One region of the Pantoea sp. y20 genome, then DNA from elsewhere that is predicted to be linked to it. Evidence: riboswitches for the same ligand, from Rfam matches in the RefSeq annotation. Region 1 holds a riboswitch; the other holds the start of a gene.
What was found. A riboswitch is a leader RNA that binds a small molecule or an ion and turns the genes downstream of it on or off. The one in region 1 is predicted to bind fluoride.

Region 2: it holds a riboswitch for fluoride, as region 1 does, so the genes downstream of both, ACYAC5_RS00265 (DHHA2 domain-containing protein) here and crcB (fluoride efflux transporter CrcB) in region 1, are expected to answer to the same signal.

What each region holds. Positions count from the first base shown of each region.
Region 1 is NZ_CM142816.1:3,943,245-3,947,415, forward strand. It holds gene ACYAC5_RS18360 (glutathione S-transferase family protein) at 1-413, shown strand, start outside; gene ACYAC5_RS18365 (alpha/beta hydrolase) at 425-1,030, shown strand; gene ACYAC5_RS18370 (sugar phosphate isomerase/epimerase family protein) at 1,027-1,824, opposite strand; gene crcB (fluoride efflux transporter CrcB) at 1,931-2,308, opposite strand; fluoride riboswitch at 2,399-2,474, opposite strand; gene ACYAC5_RS18380 (zinc-binding alcohol dehydrogenase family protein) at 2,620-3,648, opposite strand; gene ACYAC5_RS18385 (GntR family transcriptional regulator) at 3,784-4,171, shown strand, end outside.
Region 2 is NZ_CM142816.1:53,036-57,206, reverse strand. It holds gene eno (phosphopyruvate hydratase) at 1-562, opposite strand, end outside; gene ACYAC5_RS00270 (universal stress protein) at 578-1,003, opposite strand; gene ACYAC5_RS00265 (DHHA2 domain-containing protein) at 1,000-1,908, opposite strand; fluoride riboswitch at 1,987-2,056, opposite strand; gene ACYAC5_RS00260 (uracil-DNA glycosylase family protein) at 2,106-2,705, opposite strand; gene ACYAC5_RS00255 (TDT family transporter) at 2,702-3,862, opposite strand; gene ACYAC5_RS00250 (YncE family protein) at 4,015-4,171, opposite strand, start outside.

The DNA of each region.
Region 1 (4,171 bases):
AATCGATCTATCCGCGCCTGAATAACGGCGTCTATCGCACTGGTTTTGCTACCACGCAGGTGAGTTATCAGCAGGCATTTAACGATGTGTTCAGCCAACTGGATGAGCTGGAGCTGCGTTTGCAGGATGGCCGTACTTTCCTGCTCGGCGAGCGCTTAACCGAAGCGGATATTCGCCTGTTCGTCACGCTGGTGCGCTTTGACGCCGCCTATCACGGCCTGTTTAAATGCAACCTGCGCCGCCTGCGCGACTATCCGCTACTCGATCGTTATCTCAAGAGTATGCTGTCGGTCTCTGGCGTGCGTGAGACGGTGAATATCGATCATATCAAGCAGGGCTATTATTCAATTAAAGCGCTGAATCCCAACGGCATTGTGCCGGTTGGCCCGGATATGGCGGCCTACGGTTTATAAGGAGCAGTGCGATGGCAAAAGCGTTAGTGATTTTTTTACATGGCGTCGGCAGCAACGGCGATGATCTCGCGGTGCTCGGCGAACATTGGGCGCGCCTGCTGCCAGATGTGGCGTTTGCCTCGCCGAATGCGCCCTATCCTTTCGAACATGCGATGGGATATCAGTGGTTTAGCCTGACCGGCATCACGCCCGAAAACCGCCCGGCGCGCGTGCGTGATGCACGCGCGGCCTTTGATGACACGCTGCAGCAGCTGATGGCGCAGCACGGCATGGCGGATGCGTGGGACAAAGTGATTCTGGTGGGCTTTTCGCAGGGTTCGATCATGGCGTTAGATGCGCTGGCGTCGGGCCGCTATCCGCTGGCTGGCGTGGTGGCCTTTTCCGGCCGTCTGGCATTTGATGGCGCATTAACGCCGCAGCCGTATACGCCTGCGCTGCTGATTCACGGCAAATCCGATGAGGTGATTCCGTTTAGCGAAAGCGTATCGGCGGAGCAACGTTTACAGCAGGCTGGCGTGACGGTGGAAGCGCGTTATGAAGCGGCAACCGGCCACACCATTTCATCGCAGGGTGCGATGGATGCCGCCGGTTTTATTGCGCAATGTTTGCAGGATTAAGGCCAGTAACGATTTAACGCCTGCCACGCTTTTTGCGCAGCCACGTCTGCTGGCTGCGCCTTCAACTTATCGTTGAACACTTCAATGCCGACCGGCCCGCTGTAACCGGCACTTTTCAGCTTATCGACAAAGCGTTCCACTTCGATGATGCCATCGCCCGGCAACAGGCGCTGGTGACGCGCGTACTCGCTGAGCGGCTGCTTATCCTGCGGTGGCATGTCGGCCATATCGCACAGCTGCACTTCGTAGATACGGTCGGCGGGAATGCCATCCAGCTGCGACGCATCGCCGCCTAACGCGCAGATGTGGAACAGATCAACCACCAAACCGATATTCGGCTGGTCCAGCCGTTGCAGCCGTTCCCACGCCAGCGGCAGTGTGTTATCTACGCTGCACCACGCCATCGGCTCATACATGATGCGCATGTTGTAGCGCGCGGCTTCCGATGCCATCCAACGTAAATCTTCATCAATACGCGCCGCCACACAATCGTCACGCGTGCTGGCCGGTGCCTGGATGGTGTCGCAGCCGATGGTTTGGGCAATCTGAATGAACTGACGCAGCTCTTCGCGTTTTTGCTGGCGGTCGCGATCCGGCGCACCGGTGAAATCGCGCAGCACCTGCACATTGGTGAAGCCAAGCTGCAACTGCTTCGCTAACTGTGGCGTACTGGCTTGCACATCGTCGCGCCAGATCTCAACCTGATCAAAACCGGCGGCGCGTGCGGCACGCAGCTTCTCCTCAGGTTCACCGTTTAACAACACCAGGTTAAGGAATTTAGGGTTACAACGCATGACACAGCTCCTTAATCGTCCGGATAATCGGTGACAAATTCTGTGCGTCACGCGCACAGAATGGCGATCAGTATCTACCTCTGAGGAGTTATTTCAAGCGCGATGGTTATCCCAGCAGATTGACCGCGGCAAAACCGGCGAAAGTCATCAGCAGCGAACCAATAACATGCACCATCACGCTCGACATCGCCCAAAGGTATTTACCTGATTGTAGCAACCCAACAATTTCTGCAGAAAAAGTGGAAAAGGTGGTTAAGCCGCCACACAAGCCAGTGACAATTAACAGTTTCCAAAAGGGATCGATATGCGGATTACGCACAAAAAAGGCCAGCGCCGCGCCGATGATAAAACCGCCCACCAGATTCACCATCAAGGTGCCGGGCGGCAAATTGGGAAACAGTGCGTTAAAACGTAATGAGATCAACCAACGCAGCGTACAGCCCACCGCACCGCCCAGCACCACCGCCAGTAACGACTTCAACATAGTTTGGAGCTCCTGATATGAATGACGCGCAGGGCCGCGGCAGGACAGAATAACACCTGACACACCGCCTTCTCCCGCGCAGGGATACGAGTGTTGTCAGGCGTCATCAGCCGTCTGTGACCAGAACGGCGGTTGAGGAAGGTGGCACGCCATCACCTTAGGCGGGAGATAATACGCTGGCTTGGCAATGCAGACAATATGGTGAAGGAGGCACAGTGTTGTCGCGGCGCGATCTATCGCGCGCATCAGTGAAGGCACCGTGCCAACCCCTCTTTGCGTAATAAATTGCGCCGCTACGGTTGGTGCCAATATCAACGTTCGAAGTGAATCACGCCCTTAATCAGTTCCCGGTTGTTAATCACATCCGCTTCAAAGCGCTCTGCCAGTTTAGAAAAATCATAATGGCGATTGAGCATCATGTCGGCACGAAGCTGCCCGTTCGCCATCAGTTCGCCTACTTTCGCGAAATCTTCCAGCGTGGCGTTGCGGCTGCCCAGCAGCGTGGTTTCCTTTTTGTGGAACTCGATATCCGGGATCACCAGATCGCCTTTGTGCAGGCCGACAAACACGATGGTGCCGCCGTGACGAATCAGTTTCACCGCGCCGTTCATCGCCGCTGGGCTGCCGGTGGCATCGATCACTTTGGCCGGCAAACGCCCACCAAACTCCGCCCGCAACTGCGCCTCAAAATCGGCGTCTAATGGATTTACCGTCGCCAAACCCAGCTTCTGCGCTACGTGTGCACGGCGTTGCTCGCTGGTGTCGGCCACCACCACATTCGCCCCCGCCGCCGCCGCAATCGCGGCCACGCCAAGGCCAATCGGACCTGCACCCACCACCAAAACCTGCTCATCCGCCGTAACGGCCGCACGGCGCACCGCATGCGCGCTGATGGCGAAGGGTTCAATCAGCGCGGCGGCTTCGGGATCAACCTCATCCACCGCCAGCAAATTGCTGGTCGGCACGCTAAGGTATTCGCAGAAACCGCCATCCTGATGCACCCCAATCACCGAGATTTTTTCGCAGCAGTTGGTTTTGCCACTTAAACAGGCATCGCACTGCTGGCAGGCAACGTAAGGAATCAGCGCCACGCGCTGGCCCAGCCTGAAGCCGCTGGCCTGGCTGCCGAGTTCTACCACTTCGCCACACAGCTCATGCCCCAACACGCGTGGATAGCTGAAAAACGGCTGATTTCCGGCCCAGGCGTGGATATCGGTGCCACAAATGCCGGCGGCGATCGGTTTGATCAGAACTTCATGGGCGGCGGGCGTCGGCTTCGCGCGCTGCTGCCATACCATCTGGCGCGGCTCGGCGACTACCAGCGTTTTCATCATTGTCATTGGCTTCTCCTGTGCTGTTGTCGCAGTTATGGCGAAAATCGCCGATGGCAGCGTTTTGCATTGGGGGAAGTGTGAAGCCAACCGCTTTTTTTGGGCTTTGTATGGTTTTTAATAGATAAAAAACCGGAGACGCGTATGAGCCGCAGCCAGAATCTACGTCAGAACGTGATTAATCAGATGCTGGAAGGCATTGCCAAACGGCATATCCGTTCGCCGTTGCCACCGCAGGCGGCGCTGGCCGAGATGTTCAACATCAGCCGCACTACGGTGCGCCACACTTTGCAGCATCTGCATGAGCGCGGCGTGCTGGAAAAGGTGGATGAAACCTACGTTATCGTGCGCGATCCCAGCGAAGAAGATGGTTTTAACGCCCTGACGCCGCCGATCGATCAGCAGGCGCTGCAGTTTGAGCAGACCTTTTTCAACCTGATTAATCAGCGTCAGCTGATGCCGGGCGATACCTTTAGCGAGCTGCAGTTAGCCCAGCAGGTGAAGGTCAGTCCGGTTGTGGTACGTGAATTCC
Region 2 (4,171 bases), 340 kb from region 1:
AGACCTCGCTGCCCTGACGCACGGCCTCGCGCAGCGTGGGTGCCCCGTGTGGCGCTATCATGAACTCCTGAAAGTCCGCGCCCTGACCGCGGGCGTGCACGCCGCCATTGATAATGTTCATGCACGGTACGGGCAGCAGGTTCGCCTGCAGGCCCCCCAGGTAGCGCCAGAGCGGCTCATGCGAGGCCTGTGCCGCCAGCCGGGCAACCGCCAGCGACACGCCCAGAATGGCATTGGCACCCAGGCGACTCTTGCTCTCCGTACCGTCCAGCGCCAGCATGATGTTATCCAGCTGACGCTGCTCGCGCACGTCCCTGCCGCGCAAGGCTTCGCAGATTTCCGTATCAACCGCCCTGACGGCATCCAGTACGCCTTTGCCGCCAAAACGGTGTGCGTCACCGTCGCGGCGCTCTGCGGCCTCGCGCGAGCCGGTACTGGCCCCGGAAGGCACCGAGGCGCGCGCCATCATCCCGTCCGCGGTCCGGGCTTCAACTTCAACGGTGGGGTTGCCGCGCGAGTCAAGAATTTCACGGGCGGTCACGTTATCCAGTGTAAAACGCATGGTGTTTCTCCCGGTTCAGTCATTCAGGTGAGTGATAAGCACATCCACCGTGAGGTGGTTGATGTATTCCGCCGAGCGGGACGTCAGCATTCCCATAAAGCGATTGCGGTGCCCGGCAAGCACGAGGTCCACGCCCAGCTCCGCGATGCACTTCTCCACGTCCTCAAAGCGACGCATGGTCACCAGCTCCCGCGTATCGACCGCCTCAGGCACGGAGGCCGCCAGCTCGCTCATAAACGCTTTGGCTTTCAGCACCTCTTCCGACACGACGTCGTCCATCAGGCTGTCGGACACGTAGTTCATCTCCCGGTAGTCGTCGCTGATGTGCGCCAGGGTGATTTTCATGCCGAGCGGCTGCGCCAGCGCGACCGCGCGTTTCAGCAGGAGGGTGCCGTCGTGTTTATCGTTCACAAGAATCAGTGCGTGGGTGTAGCAGGTCATAATGAACTCCCGTTCTGGTTAAGGCGGGACTCAAGCCACGGCAGAAGCTGCTTTTTGCGGCTGAGCATGCCCGGTATTGAGCAGGAGGCGGCGTTAACGCTCTCCCGCCCGGCGAAGTAAAGCGTTGAAAACCCGGCGCGAATGTCGGTCAGCATCAGTACCGCCAGGCCAGCCCCCGACTGGTCTGCCAGATACGCCAGGGCTGCGAGCAGGTCGTCCATCACGGGGGCAACCTGTGTCGTTGAGCTGACCTCAATCTGGGCAATGCGTACGTCGGTACCGGCAATGACGAAGGCCTTGAGGTCCCTGTCCAGCAGCAGCTGTGCGCTGAGGCCGCTGACGTCTGTTTTTGCGGTGAGGAGGTCACGAGCGAAGGCTTTGCGGTTTACGCCGGACAGCACGCCGAGCTCGGTGGCCGAACGGATATCGTCCTCGGTGGTGGTCGGCGAGCGAAGGTTAACGGTGTCACTCAGGAGTGCGCCCAGCAGAAGCACGGCGAGCGTCGGGGGCAGCGTACGGCGCGCTTCAGCGTCCATCAGCAGCCAGAGCAGCGTGGCGCTGCTGCCAACCGGGCGGATATGCACCTCCGGCGGCAGTTGCGTTATCAGCCCGCCCAGCCGGTGGTGGTCAGTGATGCCCACGACGTTGCTCCGGAGCAGGTCGTCAGGCCCCTGCGCCGGCTCGGTGAAATCAACCAGCCAGACCCGTTCATCCTTTAGCGGAAAAGCGAGCAGCGGCGGCAGCGTGAGGCCGGCGGCGTCAAAGATAAAACGGGTTTCGCGGTTAGCCTCGCCAAGACGCCATGCGCAGGCGTCCATGCCGCGCCCGGTCAGCCAGTGCGCGGTGACGACGGCCGTACAGACAGCATCGCTGTCAGGATTGATGTGGCCAAAAACGTGTATCAAGGGTCTCTCCCCGTAAAGGGAAGTACGCAGGCCGGGCGGAAAGTAAGGACGGCCTGACGCACCTCCTGAAAATCAAGAGTCACATCAGGCGTCATCAGCTCCGGAACGGAGCGGTTGGGAAGGGTGGAACGCCATCACCCTGTAATCTGAGTATAGAGCCGGTTGCAAAACCTGTCAGTATTATTCCGACGGCGGTCTCAGCCCGTCAGCACAGCCCGTGCTTCGCGCAGTACCCGGCGGATGTTTTCCGGCACCGCCGGGCTTGTGCAGAGCGAAAGCGGACTGGGGTGCGGCATCACCAGCACCGTGACGCCGGGGCGCAGGTAACTGACCGTCCCGCGGGCCTGCGCCGCTACGGCACCGGCCAGCACCACCACGCGCAGCGCGGGCAGATGCGCCAGCACGTCCTCAAGCCAGGCGCAGCCGCTACGGATATCCGCCGCTGAGGGCCGTTTCTGCGGCCCGTCACTGACCCAGGGCACCATATTCCACAGCACGCTGTCCCGGCGCGCAATACCGGCTTCCGCCAGAAACCGCCCCAGATTCTGCTGGGCTGGCCCCGGGTTATCTCGCGACACGAACCGGGGTGACGGGCTGCTGCGCGCCGGCGACTGCAGCAGGACGAGCAGTCCGGCCCCGGTCCCACCGTCGGCCGGATCAAACCACGGCAGCTCCACGCCGGCCTGACGCTGCCCGCTGACCCAGCGATTCAGCGCGTCCACGTGCGGCGCGGTAACCGCCGCGAGGCGTTCCTCGCGTAAAAACGGGTCCAGCAGCGACGTGCCGGTTTTGTTCAAGGCTTCCGGTCCAGGCCTGCCAGGCAGGGGGAAACAAAGAGTTTCCCGCTCCATGCCCCGCGCACCGTCTTCACCGCGACCAGCAGCCACATGGCGGCCAGCATGACGACAAGAAGCGCACCGAAGCCTTTAAAGAACGCCAGGTCAATCAGGGTGGACAGCTTGAGCGTGGCGACGGTGTACACGCCCAGTGGGAAGGTAAAGCCCCACCATCCCAGGTTGAATGGGATGCCTTCACGGAAGTATCGCACGGTTATCAGCGTGGCCAGCAGCATCCACCACAGGCCGCAGCCCCAGAAGAGAATGCCGGCAACGAACCCCACGCCCTGCGCGATGTGACCGATTTCCGGCATGCCCGCCGCGGCAAACACCCCGGGCGCATCGCCACCGATGACCAGCATACCGAGCGAACCGGTGCCAATCGGCCCCAGGGCCAGCCAGCTTGAGGCCGCCATACTCTCGTGTGGCAGCTTGTGCAGGGCCATACGCAGCAGAAGGATGGCAAGGATGCTCAGCGCCACCGGCACGGAGTACGCCCACAACACGTAGCTGGTAATAATGATGCCGAGCTGCGCGTGGGTGTCGGCAATGTGCGGCGCCAGCAGGCCGCCGCTGACCGCCGCGACCTCGGCAGCTACAACCGGCAGTAACCAGACGGCCGTCATCTGGTCAATGCTGTGCTGCTGCCGGGTAAACATCATGTAAGGAATACACACGCCGCACAGCAGCGACATCGCCACGTCCAGCCACCACAGGGCGTGCGCCACCGGAATGACGTCTGCGCCCCAGCGCGGAAGACCGAACGCCAGCAGGCCGTTGATGATGGTCGCCATGCCCATCGGGATGGTGCCGAAGAACATGGACACGGTTGAATGGCCGAAGATGCGCTTTGCCTCACCGAAGTACATGACCCAGCGGGCCAGATACATCACGGCAAAGACGCTGAACAGCAGGATGTTAAACATCCAGAGCCCCTCGGCAACGAGGCGTAATCCCGGAACCGGCCAGGGGAACTGCGCCAGAGACAGCGACAGGATGCCGGTTCCCATGGTCGCGGCGAACCAGTTAGGCGTGAACTGACGTATGGCCTCTTTCGGGCTGCTCAGCGCGCTCAGCGGGCGCGCTCCATTATGCAGGGTAAATATTTTATCGTTCATGCCGGAATCTCCTGTGTAAACAGAGACAGTATAGGTATGCAGACGTAAATCTTTAAAACAGGTTATTCAGCTAAAATAAATCTGTAAAAGTGGTTTACCCTCCCCCACCCTGCGAAAGACTGTTACTGCACCGGAGTGAGGGAGGGACTGAATCAGGCCTTCGGTGGGCTTTTAATCGTGGCCGTGACGCGGTTCTGTTTCAGGTCAACCACCGAAATACTGAGGTCTTTATTCAGCACCCACGCGCGGGCACCGTCTTTACTGAAAACGATGGCCTGACGGGGCGCATCCAGTCCGGTGACGGTAGCG